Regions from separate parts of the Aeromicrobium sp. YIM 150415 genome, predicted to be linked through region 1. Evidence: riboswitches for the same ligand, from Rfam matches in the RefSeq annotation. Region 1 holds a riboswitch; each other region holds the start of a gene.

The links. Region 1 has a riboswitch for cobalamin ahead of JL108_RS16145 (hypothetical protein). Riboswitches for the same ligand answer to the same signal wherever they lie in the genome.
Region 2: it holds a riboswitch for cobalamin, as region 1 does, so the genes downstream of both, JL108_RS18595 (energy-coupling factor transporter transmembrane component T) here and JL108_RS16145 (hypothetical protein) in region 1, are expected to answer to the same signal.
Region 3: it holds a riboswitch for cobalamin, as region 1 does, so the genes downstream of both, cobN (cobaltochelatase subunit CobN) here and JL108_RS16145 (hypothetical protein) in region 1, are expected to answer to the same signal.
Region 4: it holds a riboswitch for cobalamin, as region 1 does, so the genes downstream of both, JL108_RS17850 (ABC transporter substrate-binding protein) here and JL108_RS16145 (hypothetical protein) in region 1, are expected to answer to the same signal.

The regions. Positions count from the first base shown of each region.
Region 1 is NZ_JAERWM010000025.1:107,247-113,023, forward strand. It holds gene JL108_RS16135 (ABC transporter ATP-binding protein) at 1-770, opposite strand, end outside; gene JL108_RS16140 (energy-coupling factor transporter transmembrane component T) at 767-1,939, opposite strand; gene JL108_RS16145 (hypothetical protein) at 1,936-2,883, opposite strand; cobalamin riboswitch at 2,958-3,106, opposite strand; gene JL108_RS16150 (hypothetical protein) at 3,073-3,546, opposite strand; gene JL108_RS16155 (ribonucleotide-diphosphate reductase subunit beta) at 3,558-4,541, opposite strand; gene JL108_RS16160 (ribonucleoside-diphosphate reductase subunit alpha) at 4,639-5,777, opposite strand, start outside.
Region 2 is NZ_JAERWM010000033.1:19,621-25,397, forward strand. It holds gene JL108_RS18575 (metal-dependent transcriptional regulator) at 1-81, shown strand, start outside; gene JL108_RS18580 (response regulator transcription factor) at 242-916, opposite strand; gene JL108_RS18585 (sensor histidine kinase) at 913-2,061, opposite strand; gene JL108_RS18590 (hypothetical protein) at 2,258-2,959, shown strand; cobalamin riboswitch at 3,101-3,227, shown strand; gene JL108_RS18595 (energy-coupling factor transporter transmembrane component T) at 3,262-4,362, shown strand; gene JL108_RS18600 (ABC transporter ATP-binding protein) at 4,359-5,777, shown strand, end outside.
Region 3 is NZ_JAERWM010000023.1:3,457-9,233, reverse strand. It holds gene cobN (cobaltochelatase subunit CobN) at 1-2,891, opposite strand, end outside; cobalamin riboswitch at 2,918-3,050, opposite strand; gene JL108_RS14730 (hypothetical protein) at 3,152-3,370, shown strand; gene JL108_RS14725 (hypothetical protein) at 3,393-3,647, shown strand; gene JL108_RS14720 (class I SAM-dependent methyltransferase) at 3,775-4,524, opposite strand; gene JL108_RS14715 (ABC transporter substrate-binding protein) at 4,521-5,522, opposite strand; gene JL108_RS14710 (ferredoxin) at 5,519-5,777, opposite strand, start outside.
Region 4 is NZ_JAERWM010000030.1:17,061-22,837, reverse strand. It holds gene JL108_RS17865 (ABC transporter ATP-binding protein) at 1-590, opposite strand, end outside; gene JL108_RS17860 (iron ABC transporter permease) at 587-1,642, opposite strand; gene JL108_RS17855 (hypothetical protein) at 1,639-2,376, opposite strand; gene JL108_RS17850 (ABC transporter substrate-binding protein) at 2,366-3,427, opposite strand; cobalamin riboswitch at 3,483-3,661, opposite strand; gene JL108_RS17845 ((2Fe-2S)-binding protein) at 3,667-4,308, opposite strand; gene aztA (zinc ABC transporter ATP-binding protein AztA) at 4,593-5,231, opposite strand; gene aztB (zinc ABC transporter permease AztB) at 5,281-5,777, shown strand, end outside.

The DNA.
Region 1 (5,777 bases):
TGCCGCACGGTCAGCGGCAGCGGCGACCAGCCCGCGAGCCGGCCCAACTGCACCACCGGCGGTGCGATCGGCACTCGATCCATCAGTACGGTCACGTCGTCGACCTCCACCGTGCCGTCACCGTGAACGAAGGCCATCCGGTCGGCGAACGGCACCACACGTTCCATGCGGTGCTCTGCCAAGACGACTGTGGTCCCCAGATCGTCCACCAACCGTGCGAGGGTGGCGAGCACGTCCTCGGCCGCGCCGGGGTCGAGAGCTGAGGTCGGCTCGTCGAGCACGAGCACCCGCGGATGCATGGTCAGCACCGATCCGATCGCGACCCGTTGTTGCTGACCCCCTGACAGCTGTCGCAAGGGGCGGTGGCGCAGCTCGGCGATACCGAGCAGGTCGAGGGTCTCCTCCACTCGACGGCGCATGACCTGAGCGGGTACGGCCAGTTGCTCCATGCCATAGGCGAGCTCCTCCTCGACCGTGTCCGTCACGAATCCGGCGAGCGGGTCCTGACCCACCACGCCGATGAGATCGGCCAGCTCTCGCGGAGTGTGGTCGCGGGTGGAGCGGCCGGCGACCCGCACGTCCCCTTCCAGATGTCCCCCGGTGAAATGCGGGACGAGCCCATTGAGCGTCCCCAGCAGCGTCGACTTGCCCGATCCCGTCCGCCCGGCCAACAGGACCATCTCGCCTTCGTCGACCTGCAACGAGACATCGCGCAGGGTCGGCGTGTCGGCGCTTCGATACCAGAACGTCACGCCATCGATCTCGATCACGTCAGACCCGCCTCCTCGTCGACGATGCGCTCGCGATAGCCGATGCCATAGGTCCAGGCATCCTCGAAGGGCTCGGGCGGCCGCGGCGTCAGGAAGGACGGTGCCACCGCGATCAGCACGCCCAGAAGAGTCGGCCAGGCCAGGATCGGCCATGACAGGTCAATGAGGGACGGCGCCAGGGTCGTCGGCGCGAACTGTCCGGTGAGGACCAGTGATACCGCTGCCGCCACGCCCGAGGAAGCGACGACGACCTCCGCCACCTGCCAGCGATCGGGGCGATATCGGGTGCGTCGCACGTGTTTTCCGGTCAGCTGGAAGCCGACCAAGGCGAGCGCCGTTCCCGCAAGCAGCATCGGCACTCCGAACCAGACCGGCGCGGTGCTGTCCATCGATCCGTAGACGCCGACGCACACCCCGACCAGGCCGACGATCATCAGCGTTCCGGTCAGGGCTCTACGACGGGTATCCGCCACTCCCGCACGCCCGTATCCACGCGAGTCCATCGAGGCGGCGAGGGTGAGAGATCGTTCGAGCGCATCCTCCAACACCGGGATCACCACCGACCGCAGCCGGGCGATCCCCTTGCCGGTGTGACCACGTAGAGCTCGCGCCCGTCGCACACGCAGGACGCTCTCGGCAAGCTGCGGGAACACCGACATCGCCACGATCACCGCGGTCCCGATCTCGTACAAGGCCGGCGGGAGCATCTTGAGCAACCGTTTCGGATTGGCCAGCGCGTTGGCGGCACCGAGGCAGATGATCATGGTGGCGAGCCGCAGACCATCGTAGAAGCCGCCGAGGAGGGACTCGGCGGACACATCGCCGAGCAGTCGAATGCCAGCCGCCCACTGCGGAAGCGGGATCTCGGGGAGGCTCAGGACGATCGTCGAACCCTCGCCCCCTCCGAAGATCAACCGGAACAGCACCCGCAAGGCGATGATGATGCCCGCGAGGACGAGGTACAGACGAAATGCGAGCGCCCAGGGTGCCGCACTCCGCCGGCTGACGACCACATGGCAGGCGACCGCGATGATCGTCGCAAGGATCCACGGGTTGGTCGTCCTACTGGCCGCGACCGCCAGCCCGAGCGCCCAGATCCACCAGGCGGCCGGATGCAGGTCCCTCGGGAGGAAGTAGGTCGAGCCGAGACGCCCGCCCACGGTGGTCACTCGCCCTGCCGAGCGCGTCTTCGCCGGCGCTCGATCCACCACATGGAACCCACGAGCAGCAGCAGGGCGCTCGCGGCCGCCCACGGGGCATAGCGACTGGCTCCGGCATCCTCCGCGGCCGCCTGTCGCACGTCATCGGCATCCTCCCCGCCGGTGAACGACACGTTGTCCGCGGGATCATCCGGGGCATCGCGGGGCATAGGCGCCGGAAGCGAGCCGCCGGACGCCGGAGTAGAGCCCTCCTGCCCGGCGGAGCGGCGGAAACGGGGCGAGTCGGTATCGACATCATCGGCACCTGGCTGGGCTGCGCCCGTCGAACCCCGCTGGCGTTCCATCGGGTTAGTGCTCGACGGCGCCGGGTCGGCGGAGACCGTGCACGATCCGCCCTCCGTTCCGGGTCGCACCGCGGCGACACGCGGACGAGGAGCGTCATCGGCTCCGCCGTTCAGCGAGAAGGACCACCCCTCGAATCCGCCCTGGACGAAATCACGATTCTTCACACCCCAGTTGCTGTACGACCACGCGCAGTTGTTGCCCGCATGCCAGTAGGACCAGTACGCGGCCGAAGGCGGCGTGTTGACGCAGGCCTCGCGGTAGCCAGGCTGCCCCTCGACGCCCAAGGACTCATCGGCGCGAGGGCGATTCTCCAGCCGGCAGACGAAGCCCTCACCCCACCGCTGCGTACCGGCCACCTGGATACCGGCTCCGCGCAGCGCGTCCAGGCCTGAGCCCGCGGTGCCCTGCGGATGGCAGCGTACGATCGTCTGCCCACCGAGCTCTTGGAAGTCGACCACGACTGTCACTCCTCGGTCCCCTTCGCAGAAGCCGGGATGGCCACGACTGTGATCGATCGCGACCGCGGGGGGTGAGGTGGCGCCGTCGATCCAGACGAGGGTCGCGGCGATCAGCAGTCCGGCCGCGACGACTCGGGCTAGGGGCTTCATCGAGATATCTCCTCCCACCACATCGGGCGAGAGGGTTCAGTCCCCTTCACGCACCTGCTGACGCGGCAGATCGTTGGTCCTGCTGGCCTCGGTGCGGTATCCCGACTCGCCGCTCAGAGCGGCCCACGGTTGCGCGACAGTTCCGGATTCGGACCGGATTCCCCGTCACAGAGGGTTCATCGTTCGGGATCAGTGTAGACCGACACCGGCCTCGTCCAAGGCGGAATCGGCCGGATCGTTCCGCACCCCGGGCTCCCAGCCGCGCGCCCACTCCACGACCCGACGCACCTGCGGGTCGGGGTCCGTGGCCAGGCGATCGGACAGCTCCGCCGTGGTCCGTGGATGTGCCGCCACCCACCCACGCACCTGGGCCACCTCGTCGTCAGCCAGCAGTTCGAGCGAGGACACCGGGGTGGCCGGATTGCGAGCCACACAGCAGCGCACGCTCGGCGCGCCATCGGCGGTCAGCGCCCGCAGGACATCGGCGGGCGCGTGGACCGCGAGTGCCGCGCTCTCACGGATGCGGTGGTCCGGGTCGAGGGCCATCAGCCGGATCCGCCGGAGCTTCGCCTCGGTGGTCGGTGGGGAGACGAACCGTGAGAGGGGTCCGTCTCCCCCAGCACGCCGCAGAGCGGCTCGCTGCCCGGGTGTCAGGAAGGACACGCAGCTCATCGTCAGGCCTTCGCGTTGACCTCATAGGAGGTGTTGATCGACTCGAAGAAGTTGACGAGCTGCAGGGTGTCGTTCGCCGTCGCCATCCACTTCGCCGGATTGCCGACGCCGTAGTGCGCCTCGAAGCCCAGCTCCTCGAGCCGTCGGTCGGCCAAGTAGCGCACGTACTGATTGATGTAGTCCGCATTCAACCCGAGGATGCCGTTCGGCAGCAGATCCCGGTTGTAGGCCTCCTCCATCTCCACGGCATCGAGGACCATCTGCTGGATCTCGGCGGCGAACTCCGGGGTCGCCACATCGGGGTTCTCGTCGAGCACGGTGAGGATCAGGTTGATGCCGAACTTCAGATGCAGGCTCTCGTCGCGCACGATCCAGTCGATGAGGGACCCGAAGTTGCGCAGCAGGTTCCGCTGCCGGAAGCTGAGCGCCACCATGAATCCCGAGTAGAACCAGATGCCCTCCAAGATGACGTTGTACGCCACCAGATTGCGTACGAAGTCCTGCTTGCCCTCGGTGGTGGTGATGTCGAGGGTCTGCTCGGTCATCCGCTTGATGAAGCGGACCTCGAAGGCCTCCTTGGCCGCCATCGACGGCACGGTCACGTGGGACTCGTACGCGGCTTCCCGGTCGATCGGGAAGGTCTCGAGCACGTACTCGAAGCTCATGCAGTGGTTGGCCTCCTCCCACATCTGCTTGGCGAGGTAGAGGTGGCACTCGGCGGCGTTGACATAGGGATAGACGCCGAACGCCAGCGCCTTGTTGACCAGCAGCTCGTTCGGGTTGAAGTAGCTCATCAGATGGGTCAGCGCGTGCCGCTCGTCATCGCTCATCCGCTCGAAGTCGCCGAGGTCCTCCCCCAGCTGCACCTCATTGGGGAACCACGTGTTCGCCACTGCCTGGTCGTACAGCTCCATCGCCCACGGATAGGTGACGGGCTTCAGCAGCAGCCCTTCCTCGATCCCCGTTCCCAGGATCCCTCGCGTCATCGTGCCCTCACTTTCGCGTTGAGTGTGACGTTTGGACGCCAAGAAGGCCCGTTCCACCGTCCAAACGTCACACTCAACGCGGGGGCGGGCCGGATGATCACTGGCAGGAGTCGCACTGGAGGCGCTCTTGGGGGTCGATCGGGCACGCGGCGCCGTCGACGACCTCGAGCTCCTGCGCCTCCTCGGGCACCACGGGCTCGGCCTCCACGACCGGCGCCGACGTCGGAGCGACCGAGCCGAAACCGCGTTTGGCCGGCGCCGCGGGTGCCGTGGCGGCACCGAAGCCTCGGCGCTGGGCGCCGCCCGATGCCGGGGTGACGGCCTCGGACTTGTTGACCTTGACGGTGCTCTGTTCCGCGGTGTGTCGCGGCATCATGTGCAGGTAGTAGGTCGTCTTGACGCCCTTGCGCCACGCCGCGCTGTACAGATCGACCATGCCGTCCACCTCGCGACTCGCCAGGTAGATATTGCGGCTGATCGCCTGATCGATCCACTTCTGCGCGCGCGCCGCCACCTCGACGAAGGCATACGGCGTGAGCTGGAAGCTCGTCTGATAGATCTCGACCAGTTCGGCCGGAGCCCCCTCGACCTGCGAGAGATCGCCCTGGTGACGGAGCAGATCGTCGCGCAGCTCGTCCCACAGCCCGCGCTCACGCAGGTCCTCCACGAGATTGCGGTTGACCTCCAGGAACTTGCCCGCGCTCGTGGCGCGGCTGAAGATCTGGCTGAACTGCGGATCCAGGCCGGGAGTCGTGCCGGCGACCAGACCGATCGAGGCGGTCGGAGCGATCGCCATGAGCGTCGAGTTGCGCATCCCGCCGGCCACCTTGCGGCGCAACGCGTCCCAGTCCAGCCGGGTGCTGCGGTCGACATCGAGCGGCACCCCACGGTCGGCCTCGAGACGATCCAGGGTGTCCACCGGCACGAGACCCTTGCTCCAGCCCGAACCGGCGAAGTTCGGGTAGGCCCCCCGCTCGGCGGCGAGCTCCGCCGAGGCGTCGATGGCGTGCCAGCTCACGAACTCCAGGAGCCGGTCGATCAGGTCATAGGACTGCTCGCTCGCATAGGACCAGCCGAAGCGCTCGACCACATCGGTGAAGCCCATGACGCCCAGGCCGAGAGCGCGGTTGCGTTCATTCGAGTGCTCCGATTCGGGGACCGAGCTGATCGTGATGTCGATGAGATTGTCGAGCTGCCGCACGGCCCGGCGCACTGACGCGGCCAGCCGGTCCCACT
Region 2 (5,777 bases), on a different contig from region 1:
ACGATCAAGGTGACGCGCGACAGCGAGGAGCTCGACCTCGGGCTGCCCGCGGCCGAGGCCATCTGGGTCGCCACAGACTGATACGCGCGGCGCCCGGACGGGGCGGTGAGTGGTGAACCGTCGCCCCGCGCTTGTGGCGGTGCGTGAGCGGCCGCCTCTCCGGCCGAACGGACGCCTCCTCACCGGTGGTGGCCGGGAAATGGACGCCTACTCACCGCCCGGGGGCGAGGGAGGCGGGTGGTCAGTGGCCGCCGACGAGGTGGGTCTCGTAGGCGAGCACGACCAGCTGCACGCGGTCGCGGGACCGGGTCTTGGCGAGCAATCGGCTGATGTGGGTCTTGACGGTCGCCTCCGCCACGAACAGCTCACTCGCGATCTCCGAATTCGACAGGCCACGCCCCACCAGCACCAGCACCTCGCGTTCGCGATCGGTGACCTCGGCGAGCCGGTCGTCGGGGGACTCCGTGGCGCCCGCGGGGTCGGGCAGTGTCGTCGCGAAGTGGTCCAGCAGCCGTCGCGTGGTCGACGGCGCGACCACGGCGTCGCCGCGGTGCACCGCCCGGATCGCCCCGAGCAGCTCCGGCGGCGCGGCGTCCTTGAGCAGGAAGGCGGCCGCGCCGGCCTTGATCGCCGCGAAGGCGTACTCGTCCAGGTCGAAGGTCGTCAGCACGATCACCCGGGGACCGTCGGCCATCGCGGTGATGGAACGGGTCGCCTCGACCCCGTCGAGACGCGGCATCCGCACGTCCATGAGCACGACATCGCAGGAGGTCACGCCGATCAGCTGCACCGCTTCGGCCCCGTCGCCCGCCTCGCCGACCACCGTCATGTCGTCCTGGCTGTCGACGAGCATCCGGAACCCGGCCCGCACCATCTGCTGGTCGTCGACGAGGAACACGCGGATCGAATCGCTCACCAGGGAATCCTCGCATCGACCTCGTACCCGCCGCCGACGACGGGCCCGACCCGCAGCTCGCCACCGTGGGCGGCCACCCGCTCCCGCATGCCGACGAGCCCGTGCCCGCCGCCGTCGTCGGCCGCGCTGGCCCCGCGGCCGTCATCGCGGACCGTCAGGTTCAGCACGTCACCGTCGCGGCGCAGCGTGACGGTCGTGGTCACCTGGGGTCCGGCGTGCTTGCGGACATTCGTGAGCGACTCCTGGAGGAGGCGATAGGCCGTGAGCGCGACACCCGGCGGGACGCCGGCCAGGTCCGCCGAGATCTCGGTGTCGAGCCGCATCGACGCGGCGGCCTCCTCGAGGAGAGCCGGGACATCGGCGAGGTCGGGCTGCGGGGCGGTGCCGGTTCCATTCTCGCGCAGCAGACCGAGCAGCGACCGCATCTCGGTCAACGCCTGCCGTCCCGTGCTCGCGATGGTCTCCAGCGCGTCGACCGCCGTCTCGGGGCGGGCGGACGCGGCGTAGCGTGCACCGTCGGCCTGCACGATGATGACCGACAGCCCGTGGGCCACGACATCGTGCATCTCGCGGGCGATGCGGTTGCGCTCACCCTGCGCCGCCAGTTGCGCGCGCTGGTCGGCCTCCCGGGCTACCCTCTCGCTGCGTTCGATCAGCGAGTTCACGTACGCCTCGCGGGTGTGCCCGAGCAGTCCGAGGACCCATGCCACGACCACGATGAGGCCGATGCCGAAGGCCTGGGAGGCGACCAGGCTCGTGCTGTAGGAGGGGGTGCCGTAGGACGGCATCCAGTCGATCGCGGCGACGACGGCGGCGATGAGGCTGAGGACCAATACCGGGATGCTCCATCGCAGCCCCCGCCATCGCGCCACCGAGTACACGGCGATGGGGAAGGCCAGCTGCCCGGGGAGCGTGGTGTCGTAGAGGAGCACCTGCGCGGCGTGCGTGACATAGACCGCGGCGAAGACCGCCACCGGGTGCGAGCGCCGCCAGAACAACGGGGCGATCTGTGCCGCGGTCAGCACCGCTGTGCCCGGGCTGATGCCGACGGCCGCGAGCGGCGCGACGGCGAGCAGCGCACAGGTCAGCGCGATATCGAACCACTGCCTGCCGCGCGGGCTGAGGCGGAACGGTGCCCTGTCCATCGGATCGACGGTAGCCGAATGCGCGAGTCCGCAGATCCGTCCAGGGGTGGATCTTTACCTCATAAAGGTGCTTTTTTGTCTGGAATATCAGACGATCATCCGAAAACAGCCGTTGTGGCGGCCGATGCCGCGCGCGATGCGCCGCTATCTGCTTCCATGAGGTCCAAGGAGTGGCAGACGATCGGAGGAGATCATCGTGGGCGCCACCACCCCGCCGGGGTACGAGGACCTGGAACGCGATCTACGAGAGCGTGGGCTCGACGCCTCGGCGAGCTGGCCGGCCGACGTGCTGGCGAGCCTGGTCGCGAGCGACGCGATGAGCTTCGTCGAGCTCGCCCTCGAGCACGTCCTGGCCGATGCCCTCCGCGACTCCGAGCCGAGGGCCCGGGACCGCGAGCCCTGTGACGTCCGGGGCGCGGTCTTCGCGCACCGGCTGGACGGCACGATCTACGCGACGCTCGCCGAGGCGCTCTCCGCGCTCGCCTGGGCCGGTGATCCGGGCGTGGAGCGATGGCACGTGCTGCTCGCCGAGGTCGACCACGATGCAGCGGACATCCTGCGCTGCCGGATGCTGGCCGCCCCCTCGGCGGACTCCGATACCGCCGTGGAGTGGCTGGTGGCGCATCCGGACTGGTACTCGCTCGGCTGGGGATCGAGCAACTGGCCACCGATGGACGTCGTCGCGGTGCATGCCGATGTGTGCTCGATGGCCACCTATGAGGCGCTCGAACAGGCGATCTTGGAGTTCCTGCCCGCGGTCGAGGAGCCGGCGTGCCGAGGTTTCGGACAGTACGAGCTCCTCGCGGCGCTCGGCGACGGTCATCTCTCGAGCCTGGCGCGCGACCGCCTGGTGGAGCTGCACCATCGATTCGCCGAGATGCCGGTGGCGCGAACCTGAGTCGATGCGGCAGACTGTCGATGCGGCGGCGCGAGCGACGCCCGAGACCGTTCGCGCCGCCGTCTCGCCCTAGGGCCCTCAGCGCTCGGCGTTCCGTGGCGTGACGATGCTCGCGGTGCCGTCCGCCCCGATGCCACCTTCTATACTCGTGGAGTCCACGCCAGTGGACACCTGTTCGTCGCGGGGAAGCCGGTCGGAGTCCGGCACTGTCGCGCAACCGTAGGCCTTCGGGCGAGTCGGGAGACCGGGCGGGCGGGTCCATCACGACACACTGTCGCGTCTCGCAGTGGGGGGTCAGGACCATGGTCGTCACTGCCAGCCCCACGCAGCGTCGGCAGCGCCGCGCCCGCGATCTGCATCCGGGCGCCTGGTGGATCTGGGCACTCGGCCTGGCCGCCGCCGCGTCCGCCACCACCAATCCCGTCGTCCTGGTCCTCGTGATCGCGGTGGCCTGCCTGGTCGTCGCCAGCCGACGTGGCGACGCCCCCTGGGCCCGTGCCTTCCGCTTCTATCTGTGGTTCGGTGCGGTCATCGTGGTCGTGCGCGTGCTGTACCGGCTGGTGTTCGGCGGCGGATCGGTCGCCGGCGACACGGTACTGGTCCACCTGCCCGAGGTCCCTCTTCCCGATGTCATCTCGGGCATCAGGCTGCTGGGCGATGTCACCTCCACGGCCGTGCTCGCCGGACTCTACGACGGCCTGCGGCTCGCGGCGGTCGTCATCTGCGTCGGCGCGGCCAACGCCCTCGCCAATCCCAAGCGGCTGCTGGCCTCGGTGCCGCCCGCGCTGTACGAGGTGGGGACGGCGCTGGCCGTCACGATGTCGGTGTTCCCGCAGCTCGCCGAGAGCGTGCAGCGGGTCCACCGGGCGCGTCGTCTGCGCGGTGAGCCCGGCAAGGGGGTCGGGGCGCTGCGGCGGCTGGTCGTCCCGGTGCTGGAGGACGCGCTGGAGCGGTCGATGACGCTGGCCGCGGGCATGGACGCCCGCGGATACGGTCGTGCCGGCACCGCATCGGTGCGGGCTCGCGCCGTGACCGGCGGGTTCCTGCTCGCCGGCCTGTTCGGTCTGTGCGTCGGCACCTATGCCTTCCTCGACCAGACGGCGCCGAGATGGCTCTCCTGGCCGGTGCTCGCCGTCGGCGTCGGCTGTGCCGTGATCGGCTTCCTGCGCGCGGGCGAGCGGGTGCAGCGCACGCGGTATCGCCCGGACCGTTGGCGGAGCGCGGAGCTGGTGACCGCGTCCTGCGGTCTCGTCGCCGCTGTCGGCATGAGGATCGTCGATCCGGCTGCCGCCTTCCCGTCGCTCACGACGGCGCCCGATGTCTCGATCATGGCGCTGGCCGCGGTGCTCGTGGCGGCGGTGCCGGCCTTCGCGACCCCGGAGCCACGGCGGGCGGTCCGATGATCGACGTCACCGGTGTCACCTTCGCCTACGACGGCGTGCCCCTCCCGGTCCTCGTCGGGGTCGACCTGACGATCGGCGAGGGCGAGCTCGCCCTGGTCGCCGGCCGCACGGGATCGGGGAAGTCGACGCTGCTCGGCGTCTTCAACGGGCTGGTCCCGCACTTCACCGGCGGGACGCTGAGCGGGGACGTCCGGATCGACGGCGCATCGGTCCTCGGACGGCCTCCGCGCGAGCTGGCCGATCTCGTCGGCTACGTGCCGCAGGATCCGCTGGACGGCTTCGTGACCGACACCGTCGAGGAGGAGCTCGCCTACGGCATGGAGCAGCTGGGGCTGGCGCCGTCGACGATGCGGCGCCGCGTCGAGGAGACCCTCGACCTGCTCGGGCTGGCGGACCTGCGCGACCGCGCGCTGCGCACGCTCTCCGGCGGACAGCAGCAGCGGGTCGCGATCGGCTCGGTCCTGACGATGCACCCGCGCGTCCTGGTGCTCGACGAGCCGACCTCCGCGCTGGACCCTACGGCCGCCGAGGACGTGCTCGCCACCATCGCCCGGCTGGTCGACGACCTCGCGCTGACCGTGGTGGTCGCGGAGCACCGGATGGAGAGGGTCATCCCCTTCGCCGACCAGCTCGTCGTGGTCGAGAACGGCACGGTCCGCAGCGGGCATCCGGCGGAGCTGTTGCGCGACTCGCCGGTCGCCCCGCCGATCGTGGATCTCGGGCGGCTCGCCGGCTGGGACCCCCTGCCGCTCTCGGTGCGCGAGGCGCGCAAGCGGGTGCGCAGCGAGCCCTTCGTGCTCACGGAGCCCGAACCGCGACCGGCGCCGAACGGGCCGGTGGAGCTGACCGCTCGCGACATCACCGTCGCCTACGGCCCGGTCGTCGCCGTCGACGCGGTGGACCTGGAGGTGCGCGGCGGCGAGGTCTGCGTGCTGATGGGCCGCAACGGGTCCGGGAAGTCGTCACTGCTGTGGGCATTGCAGGGCACCGGTCGCCGGGACGCGGGCAGCGTCGCGATCGGCCCGGACGGGACCGACCCGATGAGCGTCCCCGCCGACGAGGCGCGGATGCTCGTCGGTCTCGTGCCGCAGACCGCGAGCGACCTGCTCTATCTCGAGGACGTCGCCGAGGAGTGCGCCGCCGCCGATCAGCAGGCGGGTGAGCCGCCCGGCACCTGCCGGGAGCTGCTCGACCGGCTCGCCCCGGGCATCGACGGCACCCGCCATCCGCGTGACCTCTCCGAGGGGCAGCGTCTCGCGCTCGTGCTGGCGATCGTCCTCACCGCCCGGCCCCGGGTGCTCGCACTCGATGAACCCACCCGGGGCCTGGACTACCCGGCCAAGGCCGAGCTCTCGCGGGTGCTTCGCGAGCTCGCCGATGACGGTCACGCAGTGGTGCTGTCGACCCACGATGTC
Region 3 (5,777 bases), on a different contig from region 1:
CCATAGGACCCCGGCTTGGAGCCGAAGATGCGGGTGCGGGCGCGGCGCTCGTCGCCGTGCTCGATCAGATCGGCCGCGGTGTGGGCGCGGACGTAGTTCTGATCGGCGGGCTCGTCGAGCTCGGCGACGAGGGCGACCGCGTCGTCGAGCATCGCGATGACATGCGGGAAGGCGTCGCGGAAGAAGCCCGAGATCCGCACGGTCACGTCGATGCGCGGGCGGCCGAGCTCCTCCAGCGGCACGATGTCGAGACCGTTGACGCGGCGCGAGGCCTCGTCCCAGGACGGGCGCACGCCGAGCAACGCCAGCACCTCGGCGATATCGTCGCCGCTCGTGCGCATCGCCGACGTGCCCCACACCGACAAGCCGACCGAGGTGGGGTACTCCCCCGTCTCGTCGAGGTGGCGCTGGACCAGCGAGTCGGCCATCGCCACGCCGGTCTCGTAGGCGAGTCGCGAGGGCACGGCGCGCGGGTCGACGGTGTAGAAATTGCGCCCGGTCGGCAGCACGTTGACGAGACCGCGCAGCGGCGATCCCGACGGGCCGGCGGGGATGAATCCACCGTCGAGGGCGTGCAGAACCGCGTCGAGCTCGTCGGTGGTCTTGGCCAGCCGCGGCACGACCTGCGTGGCGGCGAACTCCAGCACGCGCACCACCTCGGGATCATCGTGCAGTCCGGTGGCCGCCGAGGCGTCCCAGCCCGCCTCCTCCATCGCGAGGACGAGCTCACGGGCGCGTTGCTCGATCTCGTCGACGGCCCCCAGCTCGTCGGCACCTTCCTTCAGCCCGAGTGCGGCACGGAGCCCGGGGACAGCACCGGTCTCACCGCCCCAGACCTGTGAGGCGCGCAGGATGGCCAGCACGAGATTGACACGCGCTTCGCCGTCGGGGGCCTGGCCGAGCACGTGCAGACCGTCGCGGATCTGCGCGTCCTTGACCTCGCACAGCCAGCCGTCAACGTGCAGCAGGAAGTCGTCGAACTCCTCGTCCCCGGGGCGCTCGTCGAGGCCGAGGTCGCGGTGCATCTCCGCGGCGTGCATGAGGGTCCAGATCTCGGCGCGGATGGCCGGCAGCTTGGCGGGGTCCATCGCCTGGATATTGGCGTACTCGTCGAGCAGCTGCTCCAGCCGGGCGATATCGCCATAGGACTCGGCGCGCGCCATCGGCGGGATCAGATGGTCGACGATCGTGGCGTGCGCGCGGCGCTTGGCCTGCGCGCCCTCACCGGGATCGTTGACGAGGAAGGGGTAGATGAGCGGCATGCTGCCGATCGCGGCATCCGTGGCGCACGAGGCCGAGAGGGCGGCGTTCTTGCCCGGCAGCCACTCCATCGACCCGTGCTTGCCCAGGTGGACCACCGCGTGCGCACCGAAGCCGCGCTCGAGCCAGCGGTAGGCGGCGAGATAGTGGTGGCTCGGCGCGAGATCGGGGTCGTGGTAGATCGCGACCGGGTTCTCGCCGAAGCCGCGGGGCGGCTGGATGAGGATGACGATATTGCCGCTGGTGATCGTGGCCAGCACGATCTCCTGACGATCGTTGACGAAGAGCGTGCCCGGTGCGGCACCCCACGCCTCGGTGACCTCGTCGACCAGTTCGGCAGGCAGGTCGGCGATCCACTGCTCATAGTCGGCGGCCGGGATGCGCACGTGGCTCTCGGTGAGCTGACCCGAGGTCAACCACTCCTCGTCCTGCCCACCGGCGTCGATGAGCGCGTGGATCAGCGTGTCGCCGGCCTCCGTGTCATCGTCCATGTCGAGCACGCGGCTGATGGTCGGGTCGTCGCCCAGGTCGTAGCCCGCATCGCGCAGACGACGCAGCAACCGCACCGTCGAGACCGGGGTGTCGAGGCCGACGGCGTTGCCGACCCGGCTGTGCTTGGTCGGGTAGGCCGACAGCATGAGGGCGAGCTTGCGCTCCGCCGGCGGGGTGCGGCGCAGGCGCGCGTGGTTGACGGCGATCCCGGCGACGCGGCGGCAGCGCTCCTCATCGGCGACGTAGCGCGGCAGGCCGTCGGCGTCGATCTCCTTGAAGGAGAACGGCGCGGTGATGATGCGGCCGTCGAACTCGGGGATGGCGACCTGGTTGGCCGAGTCCAGCGGGGTCACGCCGTCGTCATTGGCCTCCCATTCGGCGCGGCTGGAGGTGAGGCACAGGCCCTGCAGGACCGGGATGTCGAGGGCGGCGATGCGCTCGACATCCCAGGTCTCGTCGTCGCCGCCCGCGCTCACGGCGCCGGGCACCTGGCCACCCGCCGCGAGGACGGTCACGATGAGCGCATCGAGGGTGCCGAGCGCCGCATAGAGGTCATCGGGGGCCGAACGCAGCGAGGAGGAGAAGACCGGACTGCCCACGGCCTCGCCGGTGGCGTCGATCGCATCGGCGAGCACATGGGCGAACTCCGTATTGCCGCTCGCCTCGTGCGCGCGGTAGTAGAGGATGCCGATGCGTGGGAGATCCGCGGGGCGCTCGGGGCGCTCGCTCCACCCCCACGTCGGCAGGACGGCGGGCGGCTCGAAGCCCTCGCCGGTCAGCAGGATCGTGTCGGAGAGGAAGGCGTGGAGCTGGGCGAGGTTGGCCGGACCGCCCTCGGCGAGATAGCGATGCGCCTCGGCGGCCACACCCATCGGGACGGTGGAGTGCTCCATGAGCTCGGCGCTCGGCTGCTGCTCGCCGCCGAGGACGACGATCGGGACGGTGGCCTCGCGCACCGCCGTCGGCACGTCGTCGGGCGATCCGAGGATGCGGGCGAGGACGAGATCGGCCTCGTCCACGAGCGCCGCGATCTGCTCGTCGGTCAACCGCACCGGGTTGGCGAAGCGGTAGTCGGCACCGCTCGCGCGCGCGGAGAGCAGATCGGTGTCGGATGTGGACAGCAACGCGATGCGCGTCATGCTTCCTCCTCGGGGTTCTCGCCCCTATCAGTCGGAATCGTCGCGTTCAGTGTCTGGCTCGGCCTCGCGGACGATGCCCGCGCGGCCTCACAGTGGCGGAACCGCCCCGGTCTCGCACCGGGTTCCTGAGATCGCGTCGACGTGAGTGCGCCCAGCGTATCCGGGCAGCGCGCGCCCCGGTCCGAGGGGCGGCCCGCGTGCTGAGCGAGGGTGTGGATAACGATCTCGACACGACGTAGAATGCAATTAATGTTGCATTCGTGAGGATCACGGCCAGCGCACGACGGCACGGCATCGCCGATGAGGACATCCTTCACGCCCTTCGTCACCTCCTTCGGGTCTATGAGGGCAGAGACGAGGTCCTGTTGGTGATCGGCACCGCCCGCGATGGTCGGATCATCGAGGTGGGGATCGCGGACCCCGACCTCGATCCGCGAGTGGTTCACGCGATGCGAGCACGGCCGAAGTTCTGGCCCTGAGACGACCGAAGGGAGCATGACCATGACGGCACGGATACGGCTCAGTGACCAGGAAGCCCTCGACAGGATCGAGGAGATCGATCCTGCCACCGCCCCGATGCGCGATATCTCGGCGACGGAACCGATCAGAGCAGCGGTCGCGAGCCGCGCCGCAGCCGAGCGAGCGGTCACCGATGCAGTGCACGATGCCCGGGCCCGAGGCGTCACCTGGGTGGAGATCGCCGCCGCTCTCGGCGTCAGCCATCAGGGCGCCCGCCAACGGTACGGAACTCGCTGATCCCCTCCTGGGATCTGTGGGCGGTGGATTATCACGCACCGCCGCACCTTGAGTGCGGGATGGCTCACCGCTCGGGGCCGGTCAATGGTCGGGCGCGGTCTCGTCGTCGCGCGGCAAGGCGGAGGCGTCAACCGCGCACGGCGTAGGTGACGTAGTCGTCGTAGAGCTGCCAGGCGGTGCCGACCTCGGCGAAGCCGGCCTGCGACAGCGCCGCGAGCCGGAAGTCGATCGCGGTCGACGGCGTCGCGTCTCGGCCCGCGAACCGGCGGTCGCGCTCGGCGACGCGCTCCGCGTGGCCGAGGCGCTCGCTCAGCGAACCCCACCATCGGTCCCAGCTCTGCGCGCCGGCGGCGAAGGCCTCCTCCTGGGTGCGACGATCGTGGTCGGCGGCCCAGCGCGCGATGTGCGGCGAGCGTCCGTCGAATCGGAAGTGGTCGCCGTCGAGGAAGACCCCTCCCGGTCGCAGGACCTCGGCAACCTCCGCGAAGAGGCGGACGAGGTCAGCAGGCCACAGCCAGTGCAGCGCCGTCGTCGACACGGCGCCGGCGAAGCCCTCCTCCGCCATGGCCCCCCGCCACTCGCCGGTCAGATCGGCGTCCACGATCCGCACCCGATCGCCATAGGGCGCCAGGTACTCCGCCGCCAGGTCCAGGAGCACCGGATCGTAGTCGACCGCCACGACCCGGGAGTTCGGCACCGCGTCGAGGACGCGGGCGGCCAGCGAACCCGGCCCGCAGGCCAGGTCGAGGACGGTCATCGGCTCGTCGCCCGCGACCTGCCGCAGCACATCGACCATGACGGCGAACCGCTGCTCGCGTTCGGCGATGTAGGCGGCCTGCTGGTCGTCCCAGTGCCGCACGAGATCGGCGGCGGTCATCCGACGAGCCCCAGATCCCGCAGCCCCTCGGCGATCTGCTCGATGCCGTCGACATTGCGGATCGAGGGATCCATCGTCGTCCCTCCGAGGATGATGTAGCGACGCTCCTTGACCGCCGTCAGCCGGCTCGCCACCGGATCGGACTCCAGGAAGGCGATCTTGGCCTCCGCGCTGTCACCGTCGTCGCCACGCTCCAGGTCGGCGAGCACCAGCACATCGGGGTCGCGGTCGAGGATCGACTCCCAGCCGATCTCGGGCCACAGCTGACGCTGATCCTCAAAGGCATTGGTCGCGCCGACCGCACGGGTCATCAGGCCCGGCGCCCCGCAGCATCCGGCCATATACGGGGTGCGCGTCGAGGAGTACCACCACGCGAGCGAGACATCCTCCGCACCGAGGTCCTCGGTCGCCGCCTCCGCTCGGTCGCGCAGCTCGGTCGTCAACTCGTCGCCGGCATCCTGGACATCGAAGAGCTCGGCGACATCGGCGATCTCGTCGTACAGGTCGTCGAGGCTGAGCTCGCTGGTCTGCTCGGCGTCCTGGCCGCCGCACTCGCTCGGCGACTGATACGTCGGTACGCCCAGCTCGTCGAACCGCTCCTGATCTCCGATCCCCTCGGAGGTGAAGGTGTACGCGAAGGTCGAGTAGACGAGATCGGGTTCGACGTCGAGCACGCGCTCCAGCGCGGGGAACTCCTCGTCGAACTTGTCGACCTTCTCGAAGTCCTCCTTGACGTCCTCGATGACCTGGGAGTCCGACACCCCCACGGCCTCGATCCGATCAGCGAGTCCGAGGCTCAGCACGAGCTCGGTCGCCGGTTGATTGATGACCACGGCGCGCTCGACCGGGGACTCGATCGTGACCTCGCGATCGCAGTTCTCCACCACGATCGGGTAGCCCTCGGCGGAGGTGCCGGCATCGGTCGTGTCAGTGGTCGAGCCGCAGGCGGCGAGCAGGCCGAGGGCGCTGACGCCCGCGACGAAGGATCGGGTTCTCATGAGGTGGTCCTTTCGGAGATGATGCGCGGTCGGCGCAGGCGGTCGACGGGGCGGCCGTCGATGAGGTGCTGGTCGACGAGCTCGCCGACATCGGCCCCCGTGACGGGCCCGTACCAGGTGTCGTCGGGGTGCACCGCCACGACCGGCGCGTGATTACAAGGGAAGAGACAGCCCGTCTGGGTGACGAGTACGTCCTCGTCGCCCAGCTCGCGCTCGTGCAGCGCGGTGCTGAGGGCTTCGGCGGTGGTCGCGGCA
Region 4 (5,777 bases), on a different contig from region 1:
TGCAGGGCAGCGACGACGGTACGGCCGAGCGTGCGTACTCGCCGGAGCAGCGCGTGCTGGTGCCGGATATCGAGGTGATTCGTCGGCTCGTCGAGGACGATCAGCTCGGTGTCCTGAGCCAGTGCCCGCGCGAGCAGCGCTCTGCGTCGCTCGCCGCCGGACAGCTGACTCATCGAGCGATCGGCATGCTCGGTGAGATCGACCGCGGCGAGCGCGTGGGACACGGCCGCTGCCTCGCCGGCCCCGGCCGAGCGCCACGGCGGATGAGCCGGTAGCCGGCCCAGGGCGACGAGCTCACTGACCAGCAGGTCGGCGAAGCCGGACGACTCCTGTTCGACGAAGGCGACTCGCCGGGCTCGTTGTCGGGCGGACCAGGCGCGCAGCCCTCGACCGTCGACCTCGACCTCGCCTCCGGAGGCGCGCTGCAATCCCACGAGCACCCGCAGCAGCGTCGACTTGCCCGCCCCGTTCGGCCCGACCACGGCGACGAACTCGCCACGGGCGACCTCGATGTCGACCGCGTCCAGCACCTGTCGGCCGCCGATGGACGCCGAGAGCGCTCTACCGCGCAGGTAGATCTCGGCCGTCATGTGGCGTCCCCGAAGCGGTAGCGGCGCCGGCCCAGGACGGCGAGGAACACCGGAGCGCCGATCAGGCCCGTGACGACGCTGAGCGGGATTTCCATCGGCGGCGCCAGCACGCGCGCCGCCACATCGACCCAGACGAGGAACAACGCCCCGGCGAGCATCGCGACCGGGATGAGGACACGGTGCCGCGCGCCCACGAGCATGCGGGCCAGATGAGGCACGACCAGTCCCACGAAGCCGATGCCGCCCGCCACCGACACCAGGACGCCCACGAGGATGGCCTGCGCGATGAAGAGCCCGATCCTCAGCGCGACGACCGGCACGCCGAGGGATGCGGCGGCGTCCGCTCCCATCGCCAGCGCGTCGAGCCAGCCCGCCAGGATCCACACCACGATGCCGACGAGGAGGACGACCGCCAGAGGCCCGACGAGCTTGATCCACGACGCACCGGCGAGACTGCCGAGCAGCCAGAACAGCACCGACTGCGCGGCCTGCGGCTCAGCGCTGCGGAACACCAGGAAGCTCGCCACCGCCGAGAAGGCAGCGCTCAGGACCGTGCCGGTGAGCACCAATCGCAGTGGCGTCAATCCCCCTTGGGCGATGCTGATGCCGAACACCAGGACCGCCGCGCCGAGGGCGCCGAGCAGGGCACCTCCGGTGAGGGCCCAGAGTCCCGCGGAGGACAGCACTCCCAGCGTGATGACCGCGGTCGCCCCGACACTCGCCCCCGAGGAGATGCCCAGCAGATAAGGGTCGGCCAATGGGTTGCGCACCAGGGTCTGGATCATCGCTCCGGCGAGCGCGAGGCCGGCACCGACGATGGCGGCCAGCAGGACGCGAGGGGTGCGGATGTCCCAGACGATGGTCGAGGCCACCGAGGAGCCGGACTCGCCGGAGAGGCGGTCGGCGAAGACACCGGCGATCTCGTCGACCGGGACCTCGGTCGCTCCGAACCCCGTCGCGAGCACCATGCTGAGCGGCAACGCCAGGAGCAGGCACAGGACGATCGTCCGGCGCCGCCACACACGAGCGCCCACCCCGACTGTCGTGGTCATCGGGCTAGCTCTTCGAGTCGCTCGCGCCAGCGCACGCGGTCGTCCGCCGGATCCACCCGTGAGCATCCGGGGCAGAACCGGTGTCCGTCCCCCAGGTGAATCAGACAGCAGGTGTCCCGACGATAGGTCCATGCGCCATCGCAGGTCCGTGGCTCGACGGCCAGCGACACCAGCCAGGGTCCGGCGAGCAGTCGCTCTCCGTGTTGGCGCACGACCTCGGCATCGCTCGCGATCCGGTGCGCCGCGCCGAGGGCCCCGGCACACGACGCACCGACATTGCCCCACAGCACCCGTTCGGTGAGCGCGAAGGTCTCCCGGATCGCCTCGACGAGCGGATGGATCACAGTCGCCAGCGATGTCACGAGCTCATCGGCGTGAAGCGGCGTCGTCCGGGTGACGCTGTAGCGCACGCCCGTCGTACGGCCGGCGCGAACGAGCACCTCCACCTCGACATCCGCCAGGCGAGGGACCGGATGCCCGAGCGCCCAGCCCACGAGCACCGGCCCCATCACCCGCGAGGCGAGACCCTGCAGGGCACACGAGGCTCCGACGACCGCAGAGCGCGCACTGATGCCGTCGGCGTAGTCGCGGGCGATCGACGGCCAGGCACGGGAGTCGGCCAACGAGCGCAGTGGTGTCCACGCGCCAGGATCTCTCTCCCTCATCCCGAGCTCGATCCGCTGGCCCGGCAACGCCTGCCGGGCCAGCACGATCCAGCTCGGGTCAGCGGCCATAACCGGCGAAGCGGCCCTCGATGCCCGACTCGGGCGTGAGGCCCAGGTCGTCGAAGGAGGTGCGCAGCGCCTCGGCCGCCTCGATATTGGGATGTCCGCTGGTGAAGAGGGCGAGCGGGAGGACAACGATGCGGTCCTCCGCCACGGCAGGAAGGTCGCGCAGCGCGGGCTGTTGGCGGATGGTGTCGATCTTCGTCGCGACCTCGTTCTCATCGCCGCTGCGGTAGTCGAGCACCACGATCACATCGGGCTGACGGCTGGCGACAGCCTCCCAGCTGGCTCGGAACCAGGTGGTGTCCTCGTCGGCAAAGACATTCTCGCCTCCGGCGGCATCGATGATGCCCTGCGGCGGGCCGTTGTGGCCCGACGTGTAGAGGTCATCGGTGCCGCTGTCGAAGAGGAGGACCTTCGGCGCGGCGTCAGGACGCGGTGCGTCCTCCAGGGCACCGAGTCGCTCATCGAGATCCTCGATGGCCTCGGAGGCCTCGTCCTCGTGTCCGGTCAGCGCGCCGTAGTTCTCCAGATCGGTCCGCACCGCCGTCCACGGATCCATCGTCCCGAGGGCCGAGGAGGTGTCATCGGGGTCCTGCCGGCAGCTGTCGGAGATCACATAGGTGTCGATATCTCGCTCGGCGGCGACCTCCTCGGTGACACCGGAGGATCCCGCGAACAGGCCGCTGTACGAACCGATCAGCAGGTCGGGGGTCTGGGCGACGATGGCCTCGAGCGAGATCGGCGATTCGAGGCGCGGCACGTCCTCGATACCGGAGCCGTACAGCTCGGTCATGATCTCGTCGTTGTCGGGGTTGAGGGCCACTGCGGCGAGCTGGTCGACGGCGCCGACCCGCAGCAGCGTGCCGATATTCGCCGAGTTGCTCGTCGCGACGATCCGCTCGACGGGGGCCGCGTAGGTCTTCTCGATATCGCAGTTGGTGAGTGAGACGCCGTCGGTGTCGTCGCTCGCGGAGTCGCCCGAGGCGTCGGCTCCGCAGCCGGCGAGCAGGAGTGCCGCCGCGGCGGCAGCGAGGGTGGGAAGGGTACGGACGACCATGACAGGTCCCTTTCGTCCGAGGCTCAAACGCGAAGCCTGCAACTGGATGGATCACACACGCGAACGTGCGACCAGCAGGTCTTCGGACTCGGGATCAATCAGACGGAGCGCCTTCCCGGACAATCGTCCAGTGGCATCAAGCTCCGCCCGTCACCCTCACCGCTGCGCGTCAGTCCCGGACTCACACCGGGTTCCCTGGCTCAAACGAGCACGACTGGCGCTCGCACTCTAGCAGCGGCTCAACGGGCGGCGAGCACGCAGTCGCCGCAATAGCCGCCACCGGGCAACCGGTAGTACAGGCAGCACGAGGCGCGGACGAAGCCGCCGTCGACCGTGCCGGTGCCGCGCAGCGGGCCCTCGGAGAGGCTGCCCAGGGCGGCCCCGGTGGCCCGGTCGGCATCGGCGGCGCCCAGACGGCGCAGCATCGTCACGGCTCCGAAGACCGCTGAGGCGATATTGCCGTCGAGGATGGTGCGCGAGACGGAGTAGTCGGCTCCGATGCGCTCAGCGAGGGGGCCGACGACCTCGGTGGTCACCTCGTCGAGCGTGCGCGGCTCGCCGGGCTCGACCGCGATCGGCCAGGGCCCGGAGTCGACGGGGCGCCAGCGGGTCGTCGACAGGTCGATGCGCGGCGCCAGCACCCCTGCCGCGAGCGATCCGAGCACCGGGGAGACGAGACGTGCGAACAGTCCGAGGGACATGATCGAGGCGGCGACCCGGTCCTCGACGTCCGCGCGAGCGCGCTCGGCGAGAGCGTCGCGGGTGTGGGCGACGCGCTCGGCAAGGACCTCGCCGTGGAGCTGGTCCAGCGTCAGCCAGCCCTCACCCACCGTCCCGCGCTCGACCGCGAAGTACGGGCCGAGTCCGGCGAGCGGGTCCATGCCCGCAGGCTACGCGAACGTGGTTTCGCTCCAGCGACCTCCACTACTCGACCACCGAGGCGAGGGATCGGTGGTTGAGTAGGAAGCTCGTTCAGCGAGCGACCGTATCGAAACCCACCCCAGCCCAAACCTGGCCTCGCTCCAGCGCGGCTACGCCCCCGATGCGCTGGCTCCACGGCGTCGGCCGCGGACGGCCTTGGGCTACTCGACCACCAAGGACCCAGATCGGTGATCGAGTAACGACGGCGAGCGCAGCGACACCGCTCCACCTGGACGTGGCATCGCTAGTGGACCGTCGAGGGGTGGCGGTGGAGGCGGCCGTCAACGAGGGTGACGACCTGATCGCTCGCCTCCGCGGCCTCGGCATCGTGCGTGGCCTGGACCACGACCCGGCCGGAGGCCGCGACCCGGCGCAGCACATCGCTCAGCTCTCGCCGTACCCCGATGTCGAGCCCCGACATCGGCTCGTCGAGGACCATCACCGGGGCGTCGCAGACGATCGCCCGGGCCACGAGGCTCCGCTGGACCTGTCCGCCGGAGAGCTCATCGAGCCGTCGCCGCGCGAGATGGGCGATGCCGAGATCGTCCATCGCGCTCTCCACCGCCCGGCGATCATCACGGCTCACCCGGCGCCACGGGCCACGCCGTTGCCAGGCTCCCATCGTCACGACATCGCGCACCGTGAGGGGCAGGCGTGGATCGATGTGCGTGCGCTGCGGGACATAGGCCACCCCGCCGGGAGGACGGCTGACGGTGCCTCGCGCCGGGGGCCTGATCCCCGCCATGACATCGAGCAACGTCGTCTTGCCCGAGCCGTTCGAGCCGCGCAGCGCCGTCACCCGCCCGGCAGCGAAACACCAGGTCACGCCCCGCAACACCTCGTGCCGCCCGTAGCCCGCGTGCACCTCACACACGTCGATCATCCGACCCCCTAATAAGAATGGTTCTCATTGCATTGTAGAGTCCTCGCCGATGAACCTTCTGACCGACCCCTTCGCCGTGAGCTTCGTCACCCGCGCCGCGATCGCGGGACTCCTCGTCGCCGTCGCCTGCGCCTGCGCCGGCACCTGGGTGGTGCTGCGCGGCATGGCCTTCCTCGGCGACGCGATGTCCCACGGGATGCTCCCCGGCGTCGCGCTCGCGTCCCTGGCCGGTGTGAGTCTCAGCCTCGGCGCGGGGATCGCCGCCGCCCTCATGGCCCTGGGGGTATCGGCGCTGCAACGGAACCGCCGCCTCGGAACCGACACCACCATCGGCCTGCTGTTCGTCGGGATGCTCGCGGCCGGCGTGATCATCGTCTCCGCCTCGGGCTCGTTCGCCGTCGACATCACCGCCTTCCTCTTCGGCGAGGTACTCGCCGTGCAACAGGGCGATCTCGTGACGCTGGCGGTGACGACAGCGGTCATCGTCGCGATGACCGCTCTCGGCCACCGAGCCTTCCTGGTCAGCGCCCTCGACCGCCGGATCGC